Regions from separate parts of the Ruminococcus sp. RTP21484sp1_RTP21277st1_D2_RTP21277_210401 genome, predicted to be linked through region 2. Evidence: riboswitches for the same ligand, from Rfam matches in the RefSeq annotation. Region 2 holds a riboswitch; each other region holds the start of a gene.

Region 1 (10,848 bases), on a different contig from region 2:
CTGGCAGCGGCCATCCCCACATCATGTGTCCCATGGAAAAGTACATCAGCACCAGAAGAAAACCTACTGAGGCAATAAGCCGTTTCCTGAGGAGTGGCGTTTCGTGATCTTCCAAGGCTTTCTCAGCATCGGAAACGGATTCCGTCTGACCGGAAGCACCCTTCAGGCTGCAGCCGTATCCGGCTTCTTCTACAGCTGAGACAATGGCAGAGGCTGAGGCAGTTCCTTCCACTCCCATGGAATTGGTAAGCAGGCTTACGGAGCAGGAAGTAACTCCCGGAACCTTGTTTACCGCTTTTTCCACACGGGCGCTGCAGGCTGCACAGCTCATGCCGGTGACGTTGTATTGTTCCATAATAAATTCCTCCTTCGAATACAGTGTTTCGATACCAACGGACTGCTCTGCGCATTCGTACCTCCGCAGGCAGGTACACATTCGGAATGCGCTGGTATCTCACTTCATTAGCTTCTGCAAAGTTGCAACCAGCTCATCAATGGTTTCGTCTTTACCATCACGGATATCTCTTGCCACACAGGTTCGGATATGATTGGCGAGAAGTTCCTTATTAAATGCATTCACAGCGGCATTTACAGCTGCTGACTGAATAAGAATATCGTTGCAGTAAGCGTCATTCTCCAGCATTCCTATAATCCCCCTTATCTGGCCTTCAATACGTTTCAGACGGTTTACCAGCTTCCTGCGCTCTGCTTCGGAACGATCGGTGTGCTTGGTACAACAGCAGGAACAGACCTTCTTGGTAGGTTCCTGGCTGGAAAGAGTTGCAGGATCGGCTGCGGTGTGGCTGCAGCAGGATTCGGATTTATAATCAGCTGTCATAGGCGGACTCCTTTCCTTATATACCCCTTAGGGGTATGTATTTGATGAAACCAATATATACCCTGGCGGGGTATTTGTCAATAAGTAATTCACAGAAAACCTGAGAATTGCGGCGCGAAACCATGCGAAAGCATGATTCCTGTGTATCGCGAAGCGTGTTGCTATGAACGGAGTGAATAGTAATCTGTTTGAAAAATTATTCCCGCAATCTGCACGCCCCACTTTGCGGTATATTTTGCCCGAATTCAGTTGCCGTAGCCCGCTACGGCGCCCTCATCAGGACAAAATCTCCCACAAATTGTGACGCACATCTTGCAGAAAGCCTTTTTCAAACATACTCTAGTTCATAAAAAATACATAAAAAGTTCATAAAAAATATATAATAATATGGTACATATTAAATATCCGAGTCGAATATGTATAATGGTTATAGCGCGAAGGTTGCATCATGAACATGATGCGCAAAAGAGAATCCGGTGAGAGTCCGGAACGATGCCGTCACTGTGTAAGGGAACTGCTTCAGAGCCCACTGGGAAACCGGGAAGGGGGAGCAGTGTTGACCGAAGTCAGGAGAACTGCCTTGGCGTGGAATCTTAGGTCTGCGGTACACAGAACCTGTATTCTCATAACGATACATGAATATTTCCTGAATGTTTTTTGGAAGAAAAGTGTGTATATGAGAATGTGTGCAGTCGCAGAAAATGCGGCTGTTTTTATGCAATGGGAGATTGGTGATAGATTTCCCATGGGATTCTTTATACGTGATTCTATCCGGAAATACAAAAAAAAGAGGAAAAAGAAATGAAAAGAAAATCTTTATTAGCAATCCTTCTTGCAGCTTCTATGGCAGCAAGCATGACAGCAGCAACAGCAACTGTTGCATTTGCAGAGACAGAGGAAGCAGCAGAGGAGACAACAGACGATGCTGAGACAGCTGATGATGCTGAGGCAGCTGACGATGCTGAAGCAGCTGATGATGCTGAGACAACAGACGATGCAGAAGCAGCTGATGACACTGCAGATGCAGATAAGGAAGCGGCTGATAAAGTAGCAGCACTTATCGATGCTATTTATGTTCAGGAGAGAACAGATGATACAGATGAGCAGTGCAAGGAAGCTAAAGAAGCATGGGATGCCCTTACAGATGCTCAGAAAGAGCTTGTAGAGGGAGAAGAGGCAAGTCCAGAGTATTTCGGACGTGACACAGGTGATGCTTCCAAGGATGATCCGCGTAATCAGGACGAGATCGGTGAGAATGAGCTTCTTGTAGTAAGCTTTGGTACTTCCTTTAACGACAGCCGTGCAGAGGATATCAAAGGAATCGAGGATGCTCTTGCAGAAGCATTCCCGGATTGGTCTGTAAGAAGAGCATTTACCGCTCAGATCATTATCAACCATGTACAGGCAAGAGATGATGAGAAGATTGATAACATGCAGCAGGCACTTGACCGTGCAGTAGCAAACGGTGTTAAGAATCTTGTAGTTCAGCCTACACATCTTATGCATGGTGCTGAGTACGATGAGATGGTAGAAGCTATTGATGCTTACAAAGATAAATTTGAATCTGTAGCAATCGCTGAACCAATGCTTGGTGAGGTTGGCGATGACGCTACCGTTATCAACGATGACAAAGCTGCTGTTGCTCAGGCAATCACAGATGAAGCTGTAAAAGAAGCTGGATATGACAGCATGGAAGCAGCTGCAGAAGATGGAACCGCATTTGTATTCATGGGACATGGTACTTCCCATACAGCAAACGTTACATATGATCAGATGCAGACCCAGATGGAGAAACTTGAATTCACAAACGCATTCATCGGTACTGTAGAAGGTGAGCCAGAGGATACAGCTTGTGATGAAGTTATCAATAAAGTAAAAGATGCCGGATTCAAGAAAGTAATCCTTCGTCCGCTTATGGTTGTTGCTGGTGACCATGCAAACAATGATATGGCTGGTGATGATGATGACTCCTGGAAGAGCATGTTCGAGGCTTCTGGAGATTTCGATGAGATTGACTGCCAGATCGAAGGTCTTGGAAGAATTGACGCTGTTGAGCAGCTTTATGTAGCTCATACTCAGGCAGCTATTGATTCCATCGCGAAATAATTATCCTGGTATAAATTGTTATTGCAACAGAACAAAAGCAGCTGCTCCTACACTGTGGGGCAGCTGTTTGAGTAATAAAACAAATACGGCACACACAAGTGTACCGTAAATAAAGAAAAAGCAAGGAGAGTTATTATGAAACGTTCATTAGTCATTTTATTAACAGCTGTAAGTATTTCCGCTATGACAGCAGGAACTGCATTCCCGGCATTTGCAGAAGCCACAGAGGCTGAGGCAGAGGAAACCACAGATGGTGCAGAGAATGCCGCAGACAGCGAACTTGAAGACGGTGTTTATGGTGTAGAGTTTGACACAGACAGCAGTATGTTCCATGTAAATGAGGCTTGCAACGGAAGAGCTACCCTCACTGTAAAGGATGGTAAAATGACCGTTCATATTACTCTCGTTTCCAAGAATATTGAGAATGTTTTCCTTGGAACAGCAGAGGATGCACAGAAAGACGGTGCCGAACTGATTCAGCCTACTATTGATAAGGTAACTTACAGCGATGGCATGACAGAGGAGGTTTATGGATTCAATGTTCCAGTAGAGAAGCTTGATGAAGAATTTGACCTGGCAATCATTGGTAAAAAGGGCAAATGGTATGACCATAAGGTAAGCGTTACGGATGTGCAGGAGCAGACTGAGGAAGAAAAAAATGCAGTTGAGATCGGTGAGGAAGAGAAAAGCGAAGATGCTGATACAACTACAGATGCAGCTGCCGAGGAAGAGAATAAGGATTGATCAATAATCTGAAAGGGACATCACATGAGCGAAAACGGTTCATGCGATGTCCCTTTTTATATTTATTTTGTTTTGCCCTCACCGGCAAAATATTCTTTTGTCAGCTTCACAACTGTACCGGAAAGCAGGAACAAAGCAATCAGGTTGGGAATTGCCATAAGACCGTTAAATGTCTCGGCAATGCTCCACATCAGTCCAAGGTTGGCAGTTGCGCCAAGGATGGCAACCAGGGAATAAATAACCATAAAAGGTTTGATCACTTTTTCAGAGAACAGGAACTCGATGCAGCGGGCACCGTAAAGTCCCCATCCGACTGCTGTGGAAAAAGCGAAGCAGCACATGGCAACTGCTGTAAAAATGGATACCCAGCTTCCATATGTAGAAGTAAATCCAAGGATCGTAAGCTCTGCGCCAGCTGCTTTTCCATAATCAACAGCAACGCCGCTGCAAAGGATAACCAGTGCAGTCAGTGTACAGATCACGATGGTATCTGTAAAGACTTCGAAAATACCGAACATACCCTGTTTTACAGGCTTTTTGGTATCTGCACACGCATGGGCAATGGATCCGGTACCAAGACCAGCCTCGTTAGAGAAGATACCACGGGAAACACCTTTTTTTAAACTTGTGAACATACTTAAAACAATGCCGCCTGTTACAGCTCTGGGCTGAAATGCCCCTCTGAAAATAGAAACGAATACAGCTGGTACATTCTGAATGTTCAGAAGGATAACTCCCAGTCCGAGAAGAATGTAAAGCAGAGCCATAAATGGGACCAGCTTTTCGGTGACATGGCCAATTCGTTTGATTCCGCCAAGAAGGATCATGGCGATCAGAATGGCAATTATGATTCCGATGATTAGGTTGGAAGTAGAAACGGCGCTTTCGCTGATCACGTTATAATTCAGCAATGCAGAATTGATGGCAGTGGTGATAGTATTGACCTGTGTAGCGTTACCGGTACCAAATACAGTGAGCACGCCGAATGCTGCGAACAGATAAGCCAGCCAGTGCCATTTTTTGCTAAGACCGTTCTTGATGTAATACATGGGACCGCCTACCAGTTCACCGTTGGCATTGATCTCGCGGTAGTGTACCGCCAGAGTAACCTCAGCATATTTGGTACACATGCCAAACAGTGCAGAAACCCACATCCAGAATATGGCTCCGGGACCGCCGATTGCGATAGCGCCTGCTACACCGGCAATATTGCCAGTACCGACCGTGGCTGCAAGTGCTGTACACACTGCCTGGAAAGGCGTGATAGCACCGTCAGATGCGTCGCGTTTGCGGAAAATACGTCCAAGGGTTGTTTTGATTGCGTAGGGGAATTTGCGGATCTGAAGAAAATTGGTGCGGATACTAAGATAAAGACCAACTCCGAAAATACAGACCATTGCAGGAACGCCCCAGATAAAATTATTTACAGCGGTGTTGATGGTTTCGATTATTTGCAGCATAAAATACCTCTCTGGAAGTTTTTTGGATGTATGTGAACGGAACTGCTTCCATGTCACACACATTATTAAACTGGTGCAGCCAGAGCCTGTTTGAAAAATCATTCTTGCAATCTGCACGCCCGCTTTGTGGGAAATTTTGCCCGAATTCAGTTGCTGTAGCCTGCTACGGCGCCCTTATCCGGGCAAAAACTCCCACAAATTGTGACGCACATCTTGCAAAAAGCCTTTTTTAGATATGCTCTGGAGCTTCATTTATGTGAAGATATGACAACTACTGCACCATATTTAGCGGATAAAATTTGTCTTGATCTTATCTTCCGCCTGAGGAACTGCAATACCTGCCGCTTTCCCTGCTTCCAGGGATTTCAGAAGCCATGCCATATTGTTTCCAAGTGAGCGCATGATCTGAAGTCCTTCTTCATCCTGCGCAACTTCTGCAGGAGTATTTCCGTGAACCATGTTCCAGTAGTTAGCAGATACAACAGGCATTTCATGATAGCTGAAATATTTCTGAAGAACGTCTAAAGTAGCTGTGGTGCCGGCTCTTCTTGCAGAAGCAACTGCTGCAGCTGGTTTGTGGAGCATGTCTTTGCCTGCCATGGAGCAAAGCTTATCCATAAATTCAATGATCTGTCCGGATGGGGAAGCCCAGTATACCGGAGAACCAACTATAAGCGCATCTGCTTCTTTTAATTTCGCCGCGGCGGCTTTTACATTATCTGTATCCGGATTTCCAGCTTGGAAAATCTCAGTATCAATTCCATTATGATTCAGTGTTTTTGCCACTTCACTAAGTGCGGTGAACGTACAGCCTTCCTTGCGCGGGCTGCCATTTAAGAGTAAAACCTTCATGTTTTTCATCCTTTCTGAAGTAAGTTATATCAGACTGCGATAGCCGCAATCTGCATGCATCATCTCTCTAAAGCGGTAATGTATCTTCTTATTATACGATAGAAATAGTTGGATTTCAAGAGAATGGTTTTATTTTAAAAACACAATATGTTCACAATTTAAGATTATAATAAAAAATATTTGAACTATTCAGCAAATATTATTCCGCAAGGTATTTTATGTGAATCTGACTCACATAAAAATCGAAATCTTCGGCGCCCCACTTTGCGGTATATTTTGCCTGAATTGGTGAATGGTTATAAACATTTATTATGCGACAGAAAGGAAGTAGTAAGTGCTTCAGATCAAAGACATACACAAAGAATACAGAACAGGAAATTTGGTACAGCGTGCCCTGGACGGAGTGAGCCTTAGTCTTCGGGACAATGAATTTGTGGCAATTCTTGGTCCCAGCGGTTCGGGAAAAACCACTCTTCTGAATATTATTGGTGGTCTTGACCGGTACGATAGAGGCGATCTGATCATCAATGGGATTTCTACGAAAAAATATAAAGACAGGGACTGGGACTCTTATCGAAATCATACCATAGGATTTGTGTTTCAGAGTTATAATCTGATCCCACACCAGACAGTTCTTGCAAACGTGGAGCTTGCCCTTACCATTTCCGGTGTATCAAAAAGTGAGCGGAGACGCCGTGCAAAAGAAGCTCTGGAAAAAGTAGGCCTTGGTGCCCAGATCCACAAAAAGCCAAGTCAGATGTCAGGCGGTCAGATGCAGCGAGTGGCAATTGCCAGAGCACTTGTAAATGACCCGGAAATTCTTTTGGCGGATGAGCCAACAGGAGCCCTGGATTCAGATACCAGTGTACAGGTTATGGATCTTTTGCAAGGGGTCGCAAAGGAACGATTGGTAGTAATGGTCACCCATAATCCGGAGCTTGCTCAGCTTTATGCCACCAGAATCGTGACGGTAAAAGATGGGCGGATCCTTTCTGATACAGATCCGTTTGTGATAGACAGCGAGAGCATGGCACCTCCTGTTCACAAGAATATGGGAAAATCCTCCATGTCCTTTTTTACTGCACTTTCCCTTAGCTTTCAGAATCTGAAGACTAAGAAAGCCCGGACCTTACTTACTTCTTTTGCAGGCTCCATCGGTATTATCGGAATTGCGCTGATCCTTTCCATATCAAATGGTGTAGACAAATACATTACAAATATGGAAGAAGAAACACTTTCAGAATATCCGTTGCAGATACAAAGCACAGGAGTGGATCTTACCTCTATGATGATGGGAGCAGCCACAGCGCAGAGTGGGAAAAAGGATGGGGAAGTAGGAGTTGCCCAGATGGTGACTAACATGTTCTCCAAAATGAATTCCAATGATCTGGAGTCTCTGAAGGTTTACCTGGACAGTAATGAAAGCAGCATTTCCCAGTATGCAAATTCGGTGGAGTATACGTATTCTGTTTCTCCCCAGATTTTTCTGGAAAATGGAAAAAATATCCGACAGGTAAATCCGGACAAATCTTTTTCGGCTATGGGTTTGGGCTCTGGTTCCTCCAACAGCATTATGTCTTCTACCATGAGCACTGATGTTTTTCATGAAATGCCGGAAGATGCTGATCTTTATAAGGATCAATATGACGTGAAAGCGGGAAGATGGCCTGAAAATTATAAAGAATGTGTACTGGTGCTTACTTCACAGGGCGATATCAGTGATTTTCTCCAGTACACTCTTGGGCTTCGGGACGGTAAGGAACTGGATGATATGGTTCAGAAATTTATGGCAGAAGAGGCAGTGGAAACGCCAGAAAACGAGGGCCCATACACCTATGATGAAATCCTGGGGAAGAAATTTAAGCTGGTAAACAGTACCGATTATTATGAGTATGATGAAGAATATAAGGTCTGGAAGGATAAATCAGACAACAGCTCTTATATGAAAAAACTGGTGAAAAACGGAGAAGATCTGACAATTGTGGGAATTGTCCAGCCTGTGGAAGGTGCCACTGCTTCCATGCTCACTGCAGGAATCTGTTATACCCCGGAGCTTACCAAACATGTGATCGAGAAGGCTGCTTCCAGTGAAATTGTGAAGCAGCAGCTGGCGGATGAAAAGATAAATGTTTTTACCGGAGAGGAATTTGGAAAAGAAGACAATGAGAACAGTAAGTTTGACATGGAATCCCTTTTTTCCATTAACGCGGATGCCCTGCAGGAGGCCTTTCAGGTAGATCTCAGTGGATTTAATATGGACCTGTCCAGTCTTTCGGGGCTGTCCTCCGGATTGAATGTGGAAATGCCGGATATGCCTGACATGTCAGCTCTGGCTGGAAATATAAATCTGGATGAGAGCAGTATGCCGGATCTTTCCAAGCTTATCAAGCTGGATGACCTTGATCTGGATCTTTCCCATATGATTGATCCGGAAGAAATTCTGAAAAATCTTCCGGCAGACCAGGTTCCGGATATGAGTCAGGCGCTGAAGTCAGTGAAGTTTGATTTTACAGAAGAGAAGGTAACTGCTTTGCTGAAAGAGGTTCTTACTGGTTATCAGGAAAGCATTAAAGATAAACCGGAAGCAGATATGGATAAAATGCAGGCAGCATTGAAGCAGTATCTGACATCAAAAGAGATGAACGAACGTCTGTGCAAGGATCTGCAGGAGCTGGTGAAAAATAACGTGAACGTGGATATGTCTTCGGAAAAACTGATCGCAGTGGCTGTGGGGCTGATGAACCAGTATCAGGAGTATGCCAAGGCAAATGGTATCACCCAGACAGATGTGGCCAGCATTCTTGCCTTTTTAAGTCAGGGAGAAATCCAGCAGCAGATCAAAGAGGAAGCAGAGAATCTGGTTAAAAACAGCGTGACAGTGAATATTACCACAAAGCAGATACAGGATCTTCTTTTACAGGACGTTGTAGCTGCTTATCCGGAGTATGCCAGAAATAATTCCCTTCCGGATCCGGCTAATCTGGGAACCTATTTTCTGGAATATATGCAGACAGAGGATGGGCAGAATCGTCTCATGAATGGACTTATGACTCTTGTGGATACCAGCGAGGTGCAGACACAGTTTTCCCAGGCAATGGAAACTTACATGAAATCCATGATGACTTCTTTCACAGATGCGATCACAAAGGGGATTGAGTCAAAATTCACAGAGATAATGGAACAGGTGGAAAAACAGCTTACAAAGGGAATTCAGACTGCTATGGAGCAGATGATGGGAAATATCAGTTCCGGTATGCAGGAGGCAATGCAGTCTGTGATGGCCAGCGTGTCATCCAGTATTACTTCTGCAATGAGCCAGGCTATGAGCGGACTTGGCGGATTGGGAAGCAGCATGGGAAATATGGAAGATGCGCTTTCCATAGATCCGGAGGCCTTTGCAAAAGCAATTCAGATGAACATGAATGAGGATGACCTCTCAGAGCTTATGATGTCTCTGCTGTCATCTGAAAATGCTTCTTATGACGGAAATCTGAAAAAGCTTGGATATGCAGATCTGAATGTTCCTGGCGGAATTAATATCTATCCAAAGGATTTTGAAAGTAAATCAGAAATTGTAGGTATTCTGGATCAGTATAACGCGGATATGGAAGCGGCAGGAGAGGATGAGAAGGTGATCACTTATACGGATCTTGTGGGAACGCTGATGTCGTCAGTTACGGATATTGTAAATATTATCAGTTATGTTCTGGTGGCTTTTGTAGCGATTTCCCTTGTGGTTTCTTCCATTATGATCGGTGTTATCACGTATATCAGTGTTCTGGAGAGGAAAAAAGAAATTGGTATTCTAAGAGCGATTGGTGCTTCCAGGCACAACGTGTCACAGGTGTTCAATGCGGAGACGTTTATTATCGGATTTTGCGCAGGTGCTATGGGGATTGGAATTACATTGCTTCTTCTCATTCCTGCGAACAGCATTATCCGGTCACTGGCTGACGGAGTGAATGTGAAGGCGGCTCTTCCTCCTGTGGCAGCAGTAGTTCTGATTGGACTGAGCGTGGTTCTGACTCTTCTTGGCGGACTGATCCCATCAAGAAAAGCTGCTAAAAGTGATCCGGTGACAGCGCTTCGAACTGATTAAAATAACAGAATTTGATGACTGATTTTGACCATCATTATAAAATACAGAAAAATGCAGGGTTCAGGTTGGGGCACAGCCTGATATCTGCATTTTTTTGTGATTTATGGATATTACTATTCGTACAGCCAATAGTAAATAACCGCTATATTGACCTGTCTGATCTGTCATATACTGCGCCAATGTGGCAGATACTTAATTTTCACTGTACTGGAGCGCGTCTGAAAAATCATTCCCGCAATCTGTACGCCCCACTTTGCGGTATGTTTCGCCCGAATTCGGTTGCCGTAGCCTGCTACGACGCCCTCATCCGGACAAAATCTCCCACAAATTGTGACGTACATCTTGCAGAAAGCTTTTTTGAACATGCTCTGGCACATCGTTGCATATAAAAAATCAAAAACAGTCAAAATAATTCATATTTGTGCAATTGTAATAAAACATAAGTGAAAATCTTTTGAAAAAGATTGATTGACTTTGACTGTATATGAAAGTATAATAAGCACAACAAATCAAAAACAAGCAAAAATAAGCAGGAGGCAGAAATGATTTACACTGTGACTTTTAATCCGTCACTGGATTACATCGTGTCGGTAGAGAACTTCCAGCTTGGTCTTACCAATCGAACCAGTTCGGAGATGCTTTTGCCGGGAGGCAAGGGAATTAATGTTTCTACAGTTCTTATGAATCTGGGAATTGAGAGTACAGCCCTTGGATTTACAGCCGGATTTACCGGAGATGAGATTATCAGA
Region 2 (10,848 bases):
CGACATCACCGCGAACCATAACAGTTACAAGACCGGATCCGATTTTCTCTGTACCAACCAGTGTAACCTCTGCTGCTTTTGTCATTGCATCTGCTGCCTCGATTGCAGCTGTAAGTCCTCTGGTTTCTACCATTCCTAAAGCTTCCTGTGCCATGATGAATTCCTCCTGATATATCTCGACTTTTCAAGTACGCTCCAGCGTACTTGCTGTGAGGTACCTGCCATGCTCCGCATGACTTTGTTCGTTTTTATTATAGACTTAAATTCACTGGTTAGCAATCATTAATCCTTATCCAGTGCGCTGATTTTCAGCATTTTTTGTGTACCGGGTTCCGGATTTGGTATTACGTAGTGCTGTACCACACCGGTCATACTCTCTGCTACTCTGATTCCAGCTTCCACAGCCTCTGTTACATCAGAAACGCTTCCGCGGAACTTGATGCAGACAAGGAGCGGTACCGGCAGACTGTCCGCATTTGCAGGTTTATTTTTATCAAAAACCTCCAGATGGACATTTGCTGCCTTGCAGCCGGCGTCGGCCGCCACAAATGCTGTTGCCAGTCCGAACACCTCCAAGATTCCTACAGCTTCTGCCATCTTGATTCTCCTTTATCCGGCAATTATTTATTTACAACTGCGATCTTAAGACCGGTCATTGCAAGGTTCTTCTTTAATGCTTCATTGATCTCCTCAAGCGGATACTTGTCTGTGATCAGCTCAGACATTGGAAGTCCGATTGCGTTTGCTCTCTTAAGGAAGTCAAATGTTGTAACGTAATCTCTTAAGGTGTATACCCAGGAGCCTACGATTGTGATCTCTTTGGAGCAGATGTCAAAGTGCGGGTTGATTGTAGCATCTCCACCATTGATGAAGAAACCAAGCTCGCAAAGGCCACCGCCGTTACGGATGAATTTGTAGATGTTTGCATGAGCAACAGGTGATCCTGTACACTGGAATGCAAAGTCTGCAAGATGTCCGCCAAACTGATCTTTAACAGCTTCAGAAAGTGCTTCGATTCCTTTGTGCTCCATGAAGTTTACGCTCATGGTAGCGCCCATTCTCTTGGCGAAATCAAGACGCTGCTGATTTCCATCTACAGCACAGATGTTCTCAATACCCATGGTACGAAGAACTGCAATACAGATGAGACCGATTGGTCCGCATCCCTGTACAACAACTCTGCTGTTAAAACGAAGGATACCAGTTGTTTTTGCTCTCTCAACTGCATGTACAAGAACTGCACATGGCTCGATCAGGATACGGGAATCCAGATCAAGATCACTTACGTTGAAGAATGTGCTTCCGAACTCTCCGCCTCTGATAAAGATGTAATCAGAGAACCATCCGTTAAGATGAATGTCATCATCTGGAAGAAGTCCGTATACGTCAGCTCCGCCAACGTTTTTCTTGTTCAGGTCGAACATAGTGATCTCCGGATCATCCTTGAAGATCATACAGGTAACAACTTTGTCACCGATCTTAACCGGTTTTCCAGCTGTATCAGTCTTAACATTTTTACCCATGGCAACGATCTCACCAGTTCCCTCATGTCCAAGTGCAACCGGGATCAGGTTGAATGGGTCTCTCTTGAATTCGTGAGCATCAGTACCGCAAACGCCGCATCCTTCAACTTTAACAAGGATATCATCATCGCCAAGTGCCGGAATCGGGTACTCTTTAATATCAAAATGCTCTTTTTCAGTAAGTACTGCAACATGTGCAGTTTTCGGGATTGCGCCTGCCGGTGCTGCAGCTGGTGCTGCCGGTGCTGCTGATGCAGAAGCTGCCGGTGCTGTTCCAGCCATTCCAGCAAGAACCTGTTTTACGATTTCTTCGATATTTACGTTATTCATATCCATTTTTATGTTTCCTCCTGTCAGCGAATGCAAAGGCTGTCTGCCATTACGCAGCGTCTTCTCTTGGTGAATGTGCTTGCACTTGTAAGTCCTTCACCTGTACGGCTTGCGATTGTGAATGTACAGTAACCTTCTCCGCCGAATCCAAGTGCTGCATAGGAAGGTGCATTCTTAACAAGGATTGCGGTGTCGATTGCTTTCGCATATTTGGTGATATTGTCAATGTTCTTGGAATGAATGTGTGCAGAGTGGCGGTTGCCATGCTCAAGCCATACAGCCTGCTCTACTGCATCATCAAAATCTTTTGCCCTTACAACGCCAAGGATCGGCATCATAAGCTCTGTAGCGATAAGTGGATGTTCCTTCGGTCCTTCAAATACGATGCAGCGGATATTTGCAGGAGCATTTACTCCGATCATGGAAAGTAATGTTCTTGCGTCACGTCCAACGCATTTACGGTTCAGCTTGCCGCCTGCAAGAACAACTGCTGTAAGTTTATCCTGCTCTTCTTTGGAAGCAAGGTAACAGTCATTCTCACTTACCAGATAATGCATAAGCTCATCTGTAATAGAAGCAACTGCTACGATTTCCTTCTCTGCGATACACGGAAGGTTGTTATCGAATGTACATCCGTTTACGATATCCTGAGCAGCTTTTCTTACATCTGCTGTCTCATCTACAACTGCCGGAGGATTTCCTGCGCCAGCGCCGATTCCACGTTTTCCAGAGGAAAGGACTGCTGTTACAACGCCAGGACCGCCTGTTGCTGCGATAAGCGGGATATCTTTATGTTTCATCATGATGTTGCTTGTCTCTAATGTAGGTTTCTCTACTGTAACTGCGATATTGTCCGGACCGCCTGATTCCAGGGATGCTTCGTTCAGAAGGTTAATCGCATAAATAGATGTTTTGATTGCTGCCGGATGTGGGTTAAATACAACTGTATTTCCGCCTGCCAGCATACCGATCGTATTACACAGAATGGTCTCACTTGGATTCGTACACGGAGTGATCGCTCCGATCACACCAAATGGTCCCATCTCGATCAGAGTAAGTCCTCTGTCGCCTGACCAAGCTGTAGTGCTGAGATCTTCTGTGCCTGGGGTCTTGTCTGCTACCAGATGGTGTTTCAGGATCTTATCTCCTACATTTCCCATTCCGGTCTCATCAACGCCCATACGAGCAAGGATTTCTGCATTTTCTTTTGTTTTTCTTCGAATGCAGGTAATAATTTTTTCTCTCTGGTCCAAGGACATTTTCCGAACGATCTTCTGAGAAGCTTTCGCTGCCTCAATGGCTTCGTTCATATCTTTGAAAATTCCATGTTTACCGGCCGGAGCGTCTGCAATCTGCATTTTCGCCATAACTTCCTGTACAATATCCTGTACCATGCTCTCGCTGATTGGCATGAGATTGTTCCTCCTTAACAATTGCCCGCAGCTGCCTGATTTTCTCACAGCTGCCGGCCTTTATATTTTCTGATTATTTCAGTCCTAACTGAGCCATAACCTGTTTGGTGATCTTAGCTACTAACTCTGCATCTGCATTAGCTGTATCTGCTGCCGGAGCATCGCAGTTACCGCCAACGAAATCATACTGATATCCTGGGAACTGTTTGTAGTCTTCGTTGTGACATGCACCACCGCAGTTATGGCAGTTCATGCCATCTTTGTTCTGGCAAAGGCTTGCCGGATGTTTTCCAGGCATACCGAATTTACGACGGATCTCATAAAGTTTCTTAATGTTCTCTTTATCAAATTCCTTCGGGCCTCCAAGAAGTTTGCTCTGATACAGAAGCTGTGCATAGAATTCTACGGACTCCATCTTCATGTATGCAGCGTTCAGGTCTGTGCTCCAGGTAAGAGCTCCGTGATTCTCAAGAAGAACTGCATCGAAGTATGGAAGATATTTCTCAAGGTTATCCGGAATCTCCATTGTAGAAGGTGTACCATACTCAGCGATCGGAACACATCCAAGAGCGATAACTGCCTCTGGCATGATTGGCTGTGTAAGCGGAATACCAGCAATAGCAAAAGATGTTGCATAAATTGGATGAGCATGTACAACAGATCCTACATCAGGTCTCTTCTCATATACTCTCATATGCATCTTGATCTCAGATGATGGTTTGAATCCCGGGTTAGCCTGAAGAACATTTCCTTTCGCATCTACTTTACAGATGAACTCTGGGGTCATGAAGCCTTTGGATACACCAGTAGGTGTGCAAAGGAACTCATTGTCATTCAGTTTTACAGAGATGTTTCCATCATTTGCTGCAACCATGTTGCGGTTATAGATTCTTCTTCCGATGTCGCAAATCTGTTTTTTGATTTCGTATTCGTTTACCATGCTTTTTTCCTCCTTAAGCACATTCAGGTGCGGTGGATTATGTAAGTTATAGTACCGCACCGGGTAACTTATCATGGCTAGGCATAGCTAGCCTGTTACTTTTTTGGTTATGTTGTAAGTTTACACCATTCCACATTATAAGTCAAGGTTTTTCCGTTGTTTTATGTTGTTTTATGTGGATTTTTTTCTGGATTGCTATGTTGTTTTTCGTGGTTTTGCTGGTTTTATTGTTTTTCCACATTTGACAGGTATTTTCTAATTCACAGGATCAGAGGCATCTTTTTCCCATGGCATTACATCGCCATCTTCCCTAAGATATTCCAAAATCTCCGGAATGCCCTCCTGCTGCCTGGAGTCTACATAAAAGATTTTTTTACAGCCGGCAAGCTCCAGCCAGGACGTGGCAAGTTTTACATTTGCATCCGGATTGTGGATTTTGGTAACAATTCCAATTACTTCACGGTTGGCCATACAGGTAATGCAAGGTGGAAAAAGGCAATACGGTTCCGTGGCAGATACCAGCAGCCCTACCACATCTGATTCATATGTATACAACGCCAGGGCGTGTCCCAGACCTTTCGTCTGGGCATACTCTCCTGGCGTATCTACGATCACATCAAAATTATTTACATATTGTGTTTTATGATAATGTATTTTTTCACCACGCAGGGCCTGGGTCAAAGTAGTTTTTCCAGCCTCGCTGCGACCGATCAGAACAAGTTTCTTCATATTCTGTCAAGTCCTTGTAATGGGGCATAAAGTAAAGCCCAGTTTATTTCCCACATAGTCCAGAATTGCGCTGGTAGAAGCTTCTACTTCCGACACAGTACCTGTGATGATCAGGCTTCCGCTGAAACGATCAACAAACCCCAGTTCAACGCCAGATGATTTCATCGCAATATCTGCCATAATGATAGCAGTTTCTGCCGGACTTACAGTCATGATCCCAATGGCCGCTCTTGAGTAATCCAGAGATGGATCAAGACCCAGCTTGGTGTAAAGAATCTTATCCGGATTGGCAATGATATGTGCCAGGGAAATCTGCTTGCCTGGCACAAGCTCCTGTACGATTCTCTGTTTCATTTCCGGAGACATATTATCTGTGTATCCCATTTTCTCCTCCTGAATAAAGAGTTTTATTTTCTGATTTGATTATACCTTTCTGCTTTCCAAGCGTCAACAAAAAGCAACATTTCCTGGCATGTTATATGTGGTTTTTCTTGTAGTGCAATGTTGTTTTTATTTGTTTTCTCTGTTTTTTCTTATTTATGATTGACATGTTTTTTGCCCTCTGGCATACTAAAGTTAACTGTAAATGGCTTTTCAAAACACTTTTATAGTGAAATTACCAGCTGCATATATTCACGTAATCTTGACTAGGAGATGATTTTATGTATCTTTCTGATATACACACACATTCCATTGCCAGCGGACACGGCACAACATGCACCATCAGCGACATGGCAAAGGCTGCTTCTCAAAAAGGGCTGAAGCTTCTTGGAATCACAGACCACGGACCAGCCACTCTAGCTGCCGGAACTTCTTCTTATTTCCGAAGCCTGATCTATTCGCCCAGGAAGCGTTTCGAAGTGGAATTATTATATGGAATTGAACTGAACATTCTGGATACCGATGGAAAAACAGATCTGCCACAGGAGCTTCTTGATAAGCTGGACTACGCAATCGCCAGCATGCATTATCAGAATTTCCGGCCAAAGACCAGGGAAGAAAATACTGCTGCTTTTCTGAACGTAATGAAGAATCCGGTTATAAAGATCCTGGGACACATTGATAATCCCCAGTATGACATAGATTACGACGCAGTTGTAAAGGCTGCCAGTGAAAACGGTGTTCTCCTTGAGATCAACGAAGCTTCCCTGGCGCCTTACGGATATCGGGGCGATACCCATGCCAACTGCGCGCAGATCCTGTCCTGCTGCCGGAAGTATCTGGTTCCAATCGTGCTTTCCAGTGACAGTCATGGAACAGAGCATATTGGAGACTTCACTTATGCCGCTGATTTCGTTCATAATGCTATGTTTCCAGAGGGTCTGATTCTTAACAACCAGATTCCGAAATTAAAGATGCTGTTAAGCATACGATAAAAAGGATCCAGCTTGCAGAATTCCAATGGAATTTTGCATTACGCAAAAACTCTCCGAGAAATATAAATACGTAAGCTTAACTTCGTATATATTCCGGAGAGTTTTTTATACTTATTTCTTTGATTACTCATTTTCATTTTTATGATCTGCTTCTCTTACTTTCTGCATCATCGCAGCAAGTTCCTGATATTTTCCTGTCACATAACCGTAGTTTTTCTTCTTATGAGGTAGCTGACAATTCGTACAATCTTTAAATCCCTTCTCATTATATTTGAAATTTCCGCCGCATTTGTCTCCAAGGGCATAAAGCGGGCAATAGCAGAACAGACAGTTAAAGTCCTCTGGATCAGCTCCTTTATGGCATGGAAAATACTCACATTTCTTATGACTGAAATAAGCGTATTCTTTATCTTCCCAATATTTTTTCTCCATATTTCTCTCCTTATCTCATACAGCTCAAAACAAAATATTCTTTATATTCTATTTCGTAATGCCCCAAAATCAAATGCAAAAAAAGAATCCCGCTTACAGGAATAGAATACGGCCAGAGCGTGTTTAAAAAAGGCTTTCTGTAAGATGTGCGTCACACCCTGCAGGAGATTACGGGAATAATTCTACAAACAGGCTCAGGAAAAGTGTAAAAAAAATACCGCATATGCGGCTTCTGAATCATCATTATTTAAGAGGGAGCGATGCTACTCCGGGGTAGAATATGATCCGTTCATATATACGCGGAGGGAACGGTTTCATCCGAAGTAGTATCGCCTGCCATTTAATCTGTATAATTCTTCTGAACAGGCGATCATTCCATAAAAAATGTCCACTCACAAAAGCGGACAACATCTCAAGGCTGCGGATTCCCCAAAACTGGTTGTTACACTTTCATCGGAAGTTTAACCTCGCCATACCAAGCAGGTTTCCTGGCTCCAGGATCATCACATCCTCTCTCCTTCTCATGCGTAAGCACAATGGACTATGAGATTCGCTCCTCTGTTACAGTGACCGGATCGCTCAGGTTTCTCACCTGATTCCCTCTTTCTGCCAGCTTATAGCTGTCAGCACTTAATATGTTCACTATGGAATTATACTGACATCATAGTACCACCGGTCACTGTCTTTGTCAACCCTTCGAAAGGATTTTTTGTTATTTTTTTATCAACCAGATGTTGCTAGTCACGGCGTGACCAGCAGCGTCATTTTTTCCTGAATCTTCTCCACCAGGATTTTCGCTGTTCTTTCATGAGATCTGTGCCCAGGGTGCTGCCTTGATCCAAATTCTCCTTCCTGTGTATCCGGAAGCTTCACAAATTCCACGCGCTTATCCCCTGTTTTTCTTTTATAATTCCCCACTGCTTTCTCAAGCGTTGGCAAAATCTCAGCTCCAAGCATTCCATAACACCACAGAATATAGCTTTCCGGATTACATACGCGCAGTTTCCTCAAAAAGTCTTCCACAGCCTTTCCAACCCTGTCCATATTCTTCGTGCCGCTGCCGTCGTTTGTCCCCAGATTCACTACGATTACATCAGGCTGAAACTTCTGGAAATCCCATTTTTCCATAGCACCCAGTTGTTTGTTTCTTTCTCCATTTAAAAGACCGCATACCTGCTCATAATATAGCGGGATTGCCTGCTGCTCATTGCCTTCCCAGGAACAGAAAACACCCCAGCCGCTCTGACTGATGCAATTGTACACCGCGCCCAGTTCTTTTGCCGCCATATATGCATAATTATCCACGGCATTGAAGCAAAAGGAATTCCATGTCATTTCTTCTCCTGCACCGCTGCCGCCCTCACCAGAGGTAATGCTGTCCCCTATTACTTCCAATCTGAGCTTCGGTGTTTCAAGAGGTAAGAACTCACCGTCAGTTTCAACCTCCAGCAGCTGAAGCAATGTTTTTTCATCTGTAGGAAACACAGGGGTATCACGAAGAAGCTTTACATTTCTTACCTTATCCCTTTCCATATTACGGAAAAGGCAGATTTTCTGTTCTCCCTTATTTACCATAAGCCGTTGGGACAATAGGCCGTCTACGATCACATCCACCCATGGCTCAAAAACATCATAATCGGAGCGGATTTTCACCCATATTTCTGTTGCTTTTACATTCAGTTCAATTCCGGAAGCGGTCCAAAATAGTGTTACCGGTTCCAGACTGCCATTCGTTCTTCCTAATATTCTTAAATATGGAATTTCCTTCATCTGATAATGGCTAAGCATTTTTCTCCACCTCTCATCTGGCTATACGAAATATTTATGTTACGATTTTCAGACAATACTTTTATTCTTACTATACTTCTTTTTTCTTTGCTTTTCCACATTATTTTCAGTAAAAAGCCCCTTCCGGATTTTCATCTCCGGAAAGGGCTCACAAATTCATTTATTCAGATTACACAAGACGTCTTACAGAAGTAATCGTTCTGTATGCAGCATTATCGCTGACCTTGATGCCATCTCTGGCATTGGATGCATGTACGATCTGTCCATTTCCCATATAGATTGCAACATGTCCGCCATAGCAGATCAGGTCGCCTGGCTGAGCATCTGCATAGGATACTTCATATCCGGCATTCTGCTGCTCATAAGATGTTCTTGGAAGACTTACGCCAAAGTTTGCATATACACTCTGCACAAAGCCAGAGCAGTCAGCACCACTGGTAAGGCTTGTTCCACCCCATACATATGGGTTTCCAACAAACTGTGTTGCATAGGATACAACAGAAGAGCCGGAACCTGAAGAACTGCTGGCTGATGAACTGTCAGAAGAACTATCTGAGGAACTGTCGGAGCTGTTTGCATCGGAATTGTAATCAACTGTATTGTCAGTATCAATTACATTACCATACTCATCATATTCATAATCAGAAGATCCATCAGAAGAACCACTTACAACATTTCCATCTTCATCATACTGAACCTCTTCTGAGGAATTATCTCCGTTCTGAGCTGCTTCCTGTGCTGCTGCAGCCGCTGCGGCCTCTGCCTCTGCCTGACGTCTTGCCTCTTCTTCTGCTGCAATACGTTCTGCCTCAAGCTGCTCAATTTCTGCCTGCTGCTGTTCCAGAAGGTTCGCATACTCAGTAGCCTGCTGCTGTGCGTATGCGATCTCATTCTCGCAATCAGCACTGTTCGCACGGGTTACATCCAACTGATACTGAAGGTTAGACTGCTGAGCCTCATATTCTTCCTTCATGGTCTCAAAATCAGCTTTCTCCTGCTCATACTGATCTTCTAACTTCTGAACCTCCTCAATCGTTCTAGCATATTTCTGAAGGCTCTCTCTGTCCTGCTCATACATCTGCTGTGTATACTCAGCTCTGGTAAGAAGGTCTGCAAGGTTATCTGCATTTAACATCATCTGGAACCATGCATTGTTTCCACCTTTTTCATAAAGATACTGAATACGTTTCTTCATGGCGCCGTACTGTTTATCCTTGGCATTCTGAGCCTTGGTCAGGTCACCCTGTGTTTTCTCAATTTCTGCTTCCTTGGAAGCGATATCACTCTCAAGAGTCTGAATGGAAACCATTACATTTACAAGATCAGAATTCAAAGATTCGATCTGGCTCTCAAGCTGCTGCTTCTGATCCCACAGGGCACTCATGCGTGCGTATGTAGCATCCAGCTGCTGGCTTGTCCAGGCCTGCTCTTCTCTTAAATCGCTCTCACGGTCAGCCATTACGCTTACAACCTGTGAGCCGCACATTAAAATTGCCAGTGTCAGACATACAATTCTTTTCTTCATGTTTCATCACCCTCGTTAATCTTTTTGATAATCTAAAAAGCTCAATTTGTAATATGTTTGCAACATTTCATTCAATCTTGCTACATATTAGCACACTCTCGCAAAGATTTCAACCCTAAATCGCAATAAATTTTAAAACTTTGTAACATTTCGTAATACATTTGTCTAAATAAGAGAACACAGAGCGTGTTTGTGCAACAGAGGGGGAATTCAAAGATTTCCGCTGTTACATAAAAAGAGAACCAGTATTTTCACTGATTCTCTCTTGTATATTACTTAACCATTATTTTCCAAACAGATCGTACAAAATCTGGTCTGCTGTCATATTATAATAACCATCCGGATCGGAAAGTGTATCTCCATTCCATCTCAGATAGTTTCCATTTCGGATATAGTTTCCAACGGATGGATGATAGTTGAAGATGCTGTATCCGGAATACAAGGACATATACTTCTTCGCAAGGGCTGCAGCCTCACTGGAATAGCTTCCCGTAGGTGTGGTAGTTCCGGAAATCTGGACACCTGCCTGCGGAGTGGAATGAATGATAACAACACTCTTATCACTGCACTGTCCAAGAACGATCCATGTATGACCATCATTGTATCCGATATCGCCAGGCTTCAGCTCCCATCCATTCTGTGACAGATAAGACTGATTTACGATTGATCCCCAGCCTTTCCCCTTGTAATAGCTTCCAATTTCACCTGAAACCACTGTGTATCCATATCCTACACCGGACTGTGTCTGCATTACCTGATAAGCAGACCAGCCTACAAAGCCTGAACAGTCAAA
Region 3 (10,848 bases), on a different contig from region 2:
CACACCTCCTGGGAAAGACGGTAAAGTAAATCCATCCACTCTGGTTGCTGCCAAAGAAGCAGGCGCTGATGAGATCTATAAAGTTGGTGGTGCACAGGCAATCGGAGCACTTGCTTATGGTACTGCAAGCATCCCAAAGGTAGACAAGATCGTAGGACCTGGCAACATTTTTGTAGCCCTTGCAAAAAAGGCTGTTTATGGACATGTGAGCATTGATTCCATCGCTGGTCCAAGTGAGATCCTTGTCCTTGCAGATGAAACTGCAAATGCACACTATGTAGCAGCAGATCTTCTTTCTCAGGCAGAACACGATGAGATGGCTTCTGCAATCCTCATTACTACCAGTACAGAACTGGCACAGAATGTAGAGAAAGAGATTGAAGGCTATCTGAAGGTTCTTTCCAGAAAAGAGATCATCGAAAAATCTCTGGAGAATTTTGGATATATCCTTATTGCAGAAGATATGGATGAAGCAATTGAAGCAGCGAATGAGATTGCTTCGGAACATATGGAAATTGTCACTAAGAACGCTTTTGAGGTAATGATGAAGGTACGAAATGCAGGCGCTATTTTCATTGGAGAGTACAGTTCTGAACCTCTTGGTGATTATTTCGCGGGACCGAACCACGTTCTTCCTACCAACGGAACAGCCAAGTTCTTCTCTGCACTTTCCGTTGACGATTTTATTAAGAAATCCAGTATTGTATATTATTCCAGGTCTGCATTACAGGAAATCCACAAGGACATCATCCAGTTTGCATCCTCAGAGCAGCTAACTGCACACGCCAACTCCATTGCAGTCCGCTTTGAAGAGGAAGATAAAAAGGAGCAGTCATGACAAGAGAAGCTACTGTTGAACGAAATACAAAGGAAACTAAAATTGCCATAAAGCTGAATCTGGACGGAACCGGAAAAAGCAGTCTGGATACAGGTGTGGGATTTTTCGATCACATGTTAGATGGCTTTACCCGCCACGGACTTTTTGATCTGGATATAAAGGTAAAGGGTGATCTTCAGGTTGACGATCATCATACCATTGAAGATACGGGAATTGTTCTTGGCACAGCTATTAAAGAAGCGGTTGGAGACAAGAAAGGAATCAGGCGTTACGGAAGCTGCATCCTTCCAATGGATGAGTGTCTTGTGCTTTGCGCCATTGATCTCGGGGGACGCCCGTATCTTTCCTTCGAAGGTACGTTTACCAGTGAAAAAATTGGAGATATGTCCACAGAAATGGTGAAGGAATTCTTTTACGCCATTTCTTATACGGCAGCCATGAATCTTCACATTAAGGTTCTAACACCGGGAAATAATCACCATATGGCAGAAGCCATGTTCAAAAGCTTTGCAAAGGCGCTGGATATGGCGGTAGCTTATGATCCTCGTATTACAGATGTGCTTTCTACGAAGGGAAGTCTCTAAGGGCAGAACAAACAGAATTACAATTAAGACGATATGATATATGCCACTTGTTTTCATTTTTTTCGAATTGAGCATGAAAGCAGGTGGCATAATTGCAGAAGAATTTTTCATAAAGGAGTATTAAAAATATGGAACAGAACCAATTAAAGTCCAAAATGTCCTGGTCAGATTTCAAATTAAACAGTGACGGCATGGTTCCGGTTATTGTGCAGGATTACAAAACAGACGAAGTTCTTATGCTTGCGTACATGAACGAGAAAGCATACCTTACCACTCTGAAGCTGGGAAAAATGACTTACTGGAGCCGCAGCCGCAACGAGCTCTGGACCAAAGGACTAACCTCCGGTCATGTTCAGTATGTGAAATCATTGACTATTGACTGTGATAATGATACAATTCTGGCAAAAGTAGAGCAGGTAGGGGCTGCATGCCATACCGGAAACCGGACATGCTTTTTTACCCCATTGCTCTAAAGCCTGTTTGAAAAATCATTCCTGCAATCTGCACGCCCCACTTTGCGATATATTTTGCAGAAAGCCTTTTTCAAACACGCTCTAAAAAAGACTGCAAAAGGTAAAATTATTACATGAAAAAACAAGTGAAAAACGGTGTGATCAAAGTTCTGATCCTGGTTCTGATTCTGGCAGGTGCGTATGGGCTGTGGTGTCATTTTCTTACAGATAATGTAATCTGGAAGAAGCTTAAAATAAACGGCATAGCCATTCAGGGAATGACCAAAGAGGAAGCCATTGACGCAATTTCAAAAGATTTTCAGGAAAAATATGAGAACACACAGATGACCATTACCCTGAATGGAAAGAACTTTAAGGTATCCATCTATCCTGTTCTCGGTCTTGATGTAAAATCAATTGTAGAAAGTGCCTATGCTCTTGGACATGGTGCCTGGTTTACTCATGGAACTGACCGCATCGAACTGATGAACAGCAAGACAAAGGAAGAAGTCACCCTTATGCCAGAAGCCCGAAACAAAGACGAACTGGACAAGCTTCTGGAGGATGCTGGAATTTCAAAGGGATCCACCACTATACAGACTTCCTGTGAACTTACAGATACAGAGCTGGTTATCACTAAGGGAAAAACCGGAATCGGTCCGGATATGGATGCATTGAAAGAAGCGATTCTAAAAGCAATTTCCATAGAAGATTATGAAGCTGTTATCGAATGTCCTACTATGAAGACACCGCCAGAGGAACTGGATCTGGAAGCCTATTATGAAAAAGTACATACAGATGCCACAGATGCTTCTCTGGGGGAAAATAATGAAATTATTCCGGCAGTTACCGGAATTTCATTTGATGTGAAGTCAGCTGCAAAGAAGCTGGAAAAAGCAAAAGAAGGGGCAAAGATTACCATCCCCCTTGAAATAACCCTACCCGAAGTTTCTACAGAAGAGATAGAAGCCCTTCCTTATCTGAATCTTCTTGGTACTTATACTACATATGGCGGAGGTACCGAAAACCGTGTTGCCAATTTGAAGCTTGCCGTGGAAGCCTGTGATGGAATGGAACTTCAGCCAGGACAGATTTTTTCCTACAACGATACTTTAGGTCCACGTACTGAGGAACGAGGGTACAGGGAAGCAACTGTAATTGTAGGAGGCGAACATGCCCAGGATATCGGAGGCGGAATCTGCCAGATTTCCACTACGTTGTTTATGGCATGCCTGCAGTCTGATCTGACCATTGTTGAGCGTCATAATCACGCTGCCCGAATTGATTATGTTGAGGATGGTCTGGACGCAGCAGTGGTGTGGGGAGGTCAGGATTTCCGTTTTCAGAATAATACTGCTTATCCAATTAAAATTGAAGCCTCTTACGATGAAAAAGAGGAAGCCGTAACGGTATCCATTTACGGAACCCAAACTGACAATAATACGGTAGAGATTACTACAGAGCATTCCGATCCAAACACCTGTAAAACCTACCGCAGTGTCTACGATGAGAATGGAACACTTCTCCGCACAGATGAAGTCGGGTACAGTAAATACAAGCAATAACCCTATAAATCTATTGATTTCGACATAACGGTCTGCTATAATGAGGTGAATTGAATAAATCCGTTTTCAGTGCCAGACATATCTGTCTGCTACAGCGTGCAGATTGTGGGAATATTTTTCAACACGCTCTAAGAGGGAATCAGGTGAAAGTCCTGAACGATCCGGTCACTGTAACCAGGGAGTAGAATCCAGTGAAACCATTGGTATATTGCTGAGAAGGATGGATTCTGTGTTGATCTGTAAGTCAGGAAACCTGCTGAATTCGTTTAATGAAAGCTTCCGAAGAAAGTACTTCATTCTCATTAATATATTTGATAATACAATATATTGAATTTTTAGTGCCTGTTTTCTCAGAGGAAGCAGGCATTTTTTTGAAATAATCCTGTCAGGATTGCCCATTGTACAAACAGGCTCCAGAAGCAATTGGGATTTATTCAAATTATAAAATAATAGGAAGAATCGAGGAAAAAGAAATGAAAAGAAATTCAAAACGCTTTCTTGCACTGTTCCTTTCCGTCGCGATGACGGTCACTCCTGCTGTACTTACACAGGCAGAAAATGAGGATGCAAACGTACAGGTTTCTGTTACACCAACTCCAGAAACAGAGGCGGAGAAGACTGCTGTTGCTGCTGAGACCCCTGTGCAGGAGAACGCAACAGCTGAGGAAGAAAACACTGACACTACAGTAACTCCGGCAGCAGTGGATGCCTCTGCTGTGAAAGAGACACCTGCTGCTACAGAAACACCTGCCTCTGAGACCACTCCTGAGGTTACTGCATCACCTGCTGAAGAAAGCAAAAATGAGGAAGCAGAAGCTCCACAGCCTACAGCTGCACCAGAAACAACAGAAGAGGGCAAAACCGAAGAGACAGATAAACCAGAAACAAAGCCAGAGGATCTGAACCCAGATGGTTCCAACATGACCATTGACAAGGAAGATAACAGTGCATATAAAATGCTTAAAATCAAAAGCTCTTCTGCTGAATTAAATGGTGATAAAATTAAGATAACCCTCAATACTGACGGAAAGAACTATGAGAAGCTTTATCTTGGTTCTAAAGAAGATCCTGACGAAGCAAAAAATGCAGCAGCAATCGTTGGTACAGAAAATGAAGATGGTTATACTTTCATTTTTGAGGTTCCTGCCAGTGAACAGGTCCAGACTTTCAGCATCGTACCATTTTCTGTAAAAAATCAGAAATGGTACACAAATATGGCTTTGAAACTGAACGTTCCAGGAATGAAAGCCCCGGAACCAACAGCTACTCCAGAGCCAACTGCAGCCCCTGAGCCAACTGCCACTCCACTGCCAACTGCAGCTCCAACCCAGGCACCAGCCCAGAATGAGATTACAGATGCCGGAATCAAGCTTGTAAAAGAAAACGGTGATGAATTTGCAATGTTCGTAATCACCGGTTCCACTGTAAAGGTTTCGGAGGATAAGTATATTGTCACACTTTCTACCGCAAAACAGAATTATGACATGATCTATCTTGGCAGTGCCAGTGACTCTGATAAAGAAGCAAATTCCATCAAAGGAGTAGAGAACAGTGCAGGAGGCTATACCTACACCTTTGAAGTTACTGCAAGCAAGGAAGCTCAGACAATAGCAGTCGTTCCTCATTCCAAGAAGAGCCAGAACTGGTACGCAAAGGGTATATTGACGATTACCGTACCGGCGGTTCCAGGATATGGAGAGGCTGCTCCAACACCGGAACCAACTGTTTCCCCAGAGCCTACCGAAGCACCGGTTGAGACTCCTGCACCAACTGAAACTCCAGTGCCAAGCACAACTCCGGAAGCAACCACCACCCCAGAGCCAACAGCAACCCCTGCTCCAGGCAGCTGTGCAAGCGGAATTTATAATATTACAGTAAACTCCAGTTCCTCTATGTTCCGTGTAATTGACTGTGTCCTTACTTCCAAAAACGGAAAGATGACAGCTGTTCTTACTTTAAGCGGAACTGGTTACGACTATCTATGTCTTGGAACAAAAGAAGAAGCTGCCGCAGCCGATTCCTCCACCTGGATTCCATATGGGACAGACGCAAATGGCAAATATACATATGAGATTCCTGTTGAAGCCCTGGACAATGGAATTGCAGTTGCTGCTTTTTCCCACAAAAACCAGATCTGGTATGACAGGATCCTGACTTTCCAGTCCAGCACTTTAAATAAGATAGGTGACGTACAGGATGATCCGCAGCCAGATACTGCTCCTGACACAACAATCACAGCAACTCCTGCACCCACTGCAAAACCAAATAAAAAACCGACAGCAACTCCTACACCAACAGCAACTCCAAAGCCAGACAAGAAACCGGAAGAGGAATCCAAATACGAATCTGACTTAAGCGGCGGAACAGCATCTGTAAACAGTTCTACTACATTAGCAGATGGAACCTATACTCCTGACAGTTTCTCCTGGTCTGGTGGTTCTGGAAAGGTCAGCATTTCCTGTAACAAAGTTACGGTAACAAATGGTCAGGCATATGCGACTATTGTATTCAGCAGTGAATATTACGGTTATGTAAAAGCCAATGGAAATAAATACTACGGTGCATGCGGCGGCGGAACTTCTACTTTCACAATTCCGGTAGCACTGAACCAGAATAATACGATCATTGGTATGACAACCAGAATGTCCCAGGCTCATGAAATCACTTACACCATTTATATCGCTTTAAAGGGTGCAAACGATCCGAAGAAAACAGACAAGGATAACCCGGCAGATGACAACAGCATGCTTTCCACAGGAAACAAGAAGCTGGATGATTCTGCACCAGAGATCACAGGTCTTGAGTATAAAGACGAAACTACTCTTGAGCATGCAAAATACTTTAAGCTTTATCACTACGCAAAGGGTATTACCCTTCTTGAAGTAGATATGACAACAGATACTGCAAGAAAACCGGAAACTGTTGATTCCGGAAAAGAAAATGCAAAAACAGAAGCTGCTGATTCCCAGGAACTTACAGGTACAGAAAAGCTCTACATGGGCAATGTTGTAAAATACCTGATCGTACCTGAGGGTGCTGTTATCCCTGCAGGACTTGATAAAGATGTAATCGTAATCAACCAGCCGGTAGAATCTGCTTATGTGGCTTCCACAGATGCTCTTAACATTTTGGATAAGCTTGATCTTACAGACAAAGTTACTGCTCTTGGAATGGAAAAAGAGGACTGTACGGTAGACAGCCTTACAGCTGCTCTGGAAGATGGTTCCGTAACTTTTGCAGGAAAAGATGAAGATACAGATTACAAAGCTCTTGTAAAGAGTCAGTGCGGTATTTCTATCCTTTCTTCTGATATTCTCCCGACAGAGGAAGCAGACACAGAAGCAAAAGAAAACCTTCTGAAAGATTCCGCAGAGAAATATTCCACTCTGAAAATCCCGTTTATCGTGGACCGTTCTGCAGATGAAAAGGATGACAATGCAAAAGCTGAGTGGGAAAAAGCTTACGAAGCAATTTTTGTAACTGATGAGGAAGAATAAATTACTATTCTTCACCATATGCACAGTAGCAAGAATAATCAGCAGGAGAAAATAAAAATGTATGACAAAAAGCTGAAATATAAAATTTTAAGTATTTTTGCAGCAACAGTTATGACATTTACTGCCATTACTCCGGTATGGGCAGAAGAGGAGAACCTGGAAGCAGATGCTTCCGGGGAGACTTCTTCTGACACATCAGAAAAAAGTGCTGCACCTGAAATTGCAGGTCTGACCTATGAATCCGCCATGGATCTGTCTTTTGCAGAATGCTTTGACGTGTATTATTACAATGACGGTTACAAACTTCTGGACATCCATGATGATGCCAGATATCTGATCGTCCCAGAGGGCAAAGAGGCACCTGATGATCTGGATCCTGAAATCCAGATCCTTCAGCAGCCACTTGACACCATCTACATGGCAGCCACTTCCCCGATGGCATTGTTCGATGCAATCGGAAGTGTAGACTCCATCAAGCTGTCAGGTCTTGATGCTTCCGGTTGGTATATCCAGTCAGCAGCTGATGCTATCAATAACGGCGAAATGACCTTTGCGGGAAAATACGATGAACCGGATTACGAGCTTCTGGTAGGTGACGACTGTGATCTTGCAATAGAGTCTACCATGATCCTTCATGCACCGAAGGTACAGGAGATGATCGAAACTCTTGGAATTCCTGTTTTCACCGATCGCTCCAGCTATGAGAGCCAGCCCCTTGGACGTACAGAGTGGATCAAGCTTTATGGCGCAATGATGAACAAAGAAGAGGAGGCAAAGACCTTTTTTGACCAGCAGGCACAGGTTATTGAGAAGCTAAAGGACTTTACAAATACGGAAAAAACAGTTGCGTTTTTCTACATCAATACCAGCGGTTCTCCTGTAGTACGTAATCCTAAAGATTATATTTCCAGTATGATCGAGATTGCCGGTGGAAGAAATGTATTCGCAGATCTTCAGGATGACAGTGGAAAAACTTCCGTTGCCATTACCATGGAGGAATTCTATAATACCGCGGCAGATGCAGATTATCTGATCTACAACTCCAGTATTGATGCTTCTGTAAAAAGCATAGACGATCTTCTTGCAAAAGAAAGTCTGATGGCTGATTTTAAAGCCGTAAAAGAGGGAAATGTCTGGGTAACTGATGATTCCATGTACCAGCATACAGATACAATTGGTGAACTGATCACAGATCTGAACCTGATGCTTACCGGCGGAAGTGAAGAGGATATGACTTTTCTTCATAAGCTGAGCTGACAGCAGGTTCTGTTGTAAATGAAACAAAAATGGAGAAAAATAAAATGAGCAATCAATCCGCTGGAACCAGCTTCCACATGGAAAATTTTAAGAGACGATCTCGTTACGCTATGGTTTTCATTCTGCTGATCCTGGCCTTTGGCCTGATCACAGTTTTGAATATCAACACAGGAAATGTTCATATTTCTCTGTCTGAGATCATAGATATCCTGCTGAAAAAAGCCACAGATACAAAAGAATACAGCATCATCTGGAAAATCCGTCTTCCCAGGATCCTGATGGCTGCCATTCTTGGAGGTGCCTTATCCCTATCTGGTTTTCTTCTTCAGACCTTTTTTGAAAATCCCATTGCAGGACCTTTTGTTCTGGGAATTTCTTCCGGTGCGAAAATGGTAGTAGCTCTTACCATGATTTATTATCTTGGCAGAGCTGTAAACGTAACTTCTTACACTCTGATCATTGCAGCTTTTATTGGTTCCCTGATTTCCATTGGTTTTATTCTTCTGATTTCAAAAAGGATCAAGCACATGGCCACCCTTCTGGTTGCTGGAATCATGATTGGCTATATCTGTTCTGCAGTAACTGATTTTGTGGTAACTTTTGCAGATGATTCCGATATTGTAAATCTTCACGGATGGTCACAGGGAAGCTTCTCCGGTATGAGCTGGAGTAACGTTTACATTTCCTGTGTGGTGGTAGGAATTACCCTGATCCTGACTTTCCTGCTGTCAAAGCCCATCGGTGCTTATCAGCTGGGAGAAGCTTATGCACAAAGCATGGGCGTAAACATCAAATTCTTCCGCGTTGCTTTGATTTTGCTTTCCAGTATTTTATCAGCAACTGTAACTGCTTTTGCAGGACCGATTTCTTTCGTTGGAATTGCAGTCCCATTTCTGATGAAAAGAAGCTTCGGCACATCCAGACCACTTATAATCATTCCGGGAACATTCCTGGGCGGTGCAGTTTTCTGTATGATGTGTGACCTGATTGCCAGAATGGCTTTTGCCCCTCTGGAGCTGAATATCAGTACCGTTACCTCCATCTTTGGAGCACCTGTTGTTATTTTCATGATGTTGCGAAAGAAGAGAGGAAACTGAAATGGATAATTACTATTTTCATATGGATAACCTTTCTGTCGGTTATGATAAAAAGGCCTTAATTCATGATATCTGTATTGGAATAAAAAAAGGGGAGATTGTAACTCTCATTGGTCCAAATGGTTCTGGTAAATCTACGATTCTGAAAAGTATCACAAGACAGCTGCAGATCATTGGTGGAAAAGTTTACTTTGATGATCGCAATCTGAATTCTTTTTCCTATAAAGAGCTTTCCACACGCATGGCAGTAGTTCTTACGGAACGAATGCGTCCGGAGCTTATGACCTGTCATGATATTGTGGCAACCGGACGCTACCCTTATACAGGCAGACTCGGTATTCTTTCCAGAGAGGATGAGGAAAAGGTAGAGGAAGCCATGAGAGCGGTGCACGCGGAATCGCTTGGCAGTCGTGACTTTAACAACATCAGCGACGGCCAGCGTCAGAGAGTGCTTCTTGCCCGTGCGATCTGCCAGGAACCGGATATTATTATTCTGGATGAGCCAACCTCTTTCCTTGATATCAAACATAAGCTGGATCTTTTATCCATTCTTCGGGATATGGCAAAAAAGAAGCAGATCACAGTTATCATGTCTCTTCACGAAATCGATCTGGCACAGAAAATTGCAGATAAGATCATCTGCGTAAAGGGAGATACTATTTCTCATTTTGGAAAGCCGGAAGATATTTTTGAAGAGAACATGATCAAGGAGCTGTATGAGATCAACAATGGATTTTTTGATCCCCTGTTTGGAAGTATTGAGCTTCCGAAACCAGACGGAGAAGCGAAAACTTTCGTAATCTGTGGAAACGGCACTGGTATTCCCATATTCCGTCAGCTACAGAAAGAGCACACACCTTTTATTGCAGGTATTCTTTACACCAATGACGTGGATTACCGCCTGGCAAGACTATTGGCTTCAAAGGTGATCACGGAAGAACCCTTCATGGAAATCAGTGAAGAAGCCTTCCAGAAGGCGCAAAAAGCCATGGAAAGCTGTGAGAGGATAATCAGCACGGCTGTTCCGGTTGGAAGCTGCAATAAGCGGTTAGGAGAGCTTATAGATGCAGCGAAGAAGAGCGGGAAAACAGAGTTTGTATAATTCTGCCTTGCGGGATTCTTTGATTCCGTTTCTTTACAGGACTCATTTTTTACGTTATACTGAGTTCACCGAAAGAAGGAGAGGACTCGTTTTATGAAAAAAAATATATTTACAAAAGACAACCTGATGTTCTTTATCATTCTGAATCTGGGATTGATTTTTACAGCGGTTGGAATTGCCATTTTTAAAACACCCAACCATTTCGCATTTGGTGGTACATCTGGTCTGTCTATTATCCTTTCTACCTTATTTCCGAAGTGGAATGTAGGTGCATTTATGTGGATCGTCAATGCAGCACTTGTTGTACTTGGATTTTTCTTCCTTGGAATCCGCTCCATGGGCTGGACTGTCTATTCCTCTTTTGCCCTGTCTTTCTATGTAAGTGCCTGTGAAGCTATTTATCCCCTTAGTTCGCCACTTACACATGACGTGTTCCTGGAGCTTTGTTTTGCAGTG

The links. Region 2 has a riboswitch for cobalamin ahead of AB5706_RS19135 (cysteine-rich small domain-containing protein). Riboswitches for the same ligand answer to the same signal wherever they lie in the genome.
Region 1: it holds a riboswitch for cobalamin, as region 2 does, so the genes downstream of both, AB5706_RS06875 (sirohydrochlorin cobaltochelatase) here and AB5706_RS19135 (cysteine-rich small domain-containing protein) in region 2, are expected to answer to the same signal.
Region 3: it holds a riboswitch for cobalamin, as region 2 does, so the genes downstream of both, AB5706_RS18635 (hypothetical protein) here and AB5706_RS19135 (cysteine-rich small domain-containing protein) in region 2, are expected to answer to the same signal.

Annotation. Positions count from the first base shown of each region.
Region 1 covers NZ_JBCOMJ010000007.1:64,546-75,393, reverse strand. Annotated here, with positions in the region: gene AB5706_RS06895 (heavy metal translocating P-type ATPase) at 1-355, opposite strand, end outside; gene AB5706_RS06890 (metal-sensing transcriptional repressor) at 455-838, opposite strand; partial or broken gene AB5706_RS06885 (DUF6783 domain-containing protein) at 1,000-1,110, opposite strand; partial or broken gene AB5706_RS06880 (DUF6783 domain-containing protein) at 1,087-1,188, shown strand; cobalamin riboswitch at 1,260-1,435, shown strand; gene AB5706_RS06875 (sirohydrochlorin cobaltochelatase) at 1,640-2,944, shown strand; gene AB5706_RS06870 (hypothetical protein) at 3,080-3,688, shown strand; gene AB5706_RS06865 (alanine/glycine:cation symporter family protein) at 3,751-5,148, opposite strand; gene AB5706_RS06860 (DUF6783 domain-containing protein) at 5,175-5,381, shown strand; gene AB5706_RS06850 (flavodoxin family protein) at 5,434-6,000, opposite strand; gene AB5706_RS06845 (ABC transporter ATP-binding protein/permease) at 6,335-10,099, shown strand; gene AB5706_RS23070 (DUF6783 domain-containing protein) at 10,114-10,488, shown strand; gene pfkB (1-phosphofructokinase) at 10,642-10,848, shown strand, end outside.
Region 2 covers NZ_JBCOMJ010000035.1:13,628-24,475, forward strand. Annotated here, with positions in the region: gene AB5706_RS19095 (BMC domain-containing protein) at 1-154, opposite strand, end outside; gene AB5706_RS19100 (BMC domain-containing protein) at 283-597, opposite strand; gene AB5706_RS19105 (zinc-binding dehydrogenase) at 621-1,859, opposite strand; gene AB5706_RS19110 (aldehyde dehydrogenase family protein) at 1,877-3,265, opposite strand; gene AB5706_RS19115 (class II aldolase/adducin family protein) at 3,339-4,205, opposite strand; gene AB5706_RS19120 (EutP/PduV family microcompartment system protein) at 4,461-4,934, opposite strand; gene AB5706_RS19125 (BMC domain-containing protein) at 4,941-5,318, opposite strand; gene AB5706_RS19130 (phosphatase) at 5,597-6,310, shown strand; gene AB5706_RS19135 (cysteine-rich small domain-containing protein) at 6,434-6,742, opposite strand; cobalamin riboswitch at 7,204-7,391, opposite strand; gene AB5706_RS19140 (GDSL-type esterase/lipase family protein) at 7,484-8,530, opposite strand; gene AB5706_RS19145 (C40 family peptidase) at 8,700-10,055, opposite strand; gene AB5706_RS19150 (N-acetylmuramoyl-L-alanine amidase family protein) at 10,339-10,848, opposite strand, start outside.
Region 3 covers NZ_JBCOMJ010000033.1:28,660-39,507, forward strand. Annotated here, with positions in the region: gene hisD (histidinol dehydrogenase) at 1-838, shown strand, start outside; gene hisB (imidazoleglycerol-phosphate dehydratase HisB) at 835-1,422, shown strand; gene hisI (phosphoribosyl-AMP cyclohydrolase) at 1,551-1,895, shown strand; gene AB5706_RS18625 (hypothetical protein) at 1,879-1,929, opposite strand; gene AB5706_RS18630 (VanW family protein) at 2,009-3,439, shown strand; cobalamin riboswitch at 3,523-3,713, shown strand; gene AB5706_RS18635 (hypothetical protein) at 3,913-6,936, shown strand; gene AB5706_RS18640 (ABC transporter substrate-binding protein) at 6,994-8,193, shown strand; gene AB5706_RS18645 (FecCD family ABC transporter permease) at 8,238-9,290, shown strand; gene AB5706_RS18650 (ABC transporter ATP-binding protein) at 9,292-10,392, shown strand; gene AB5706_RS18655 (YitT family protein) at 10,486-10,848, shown strand, end outside.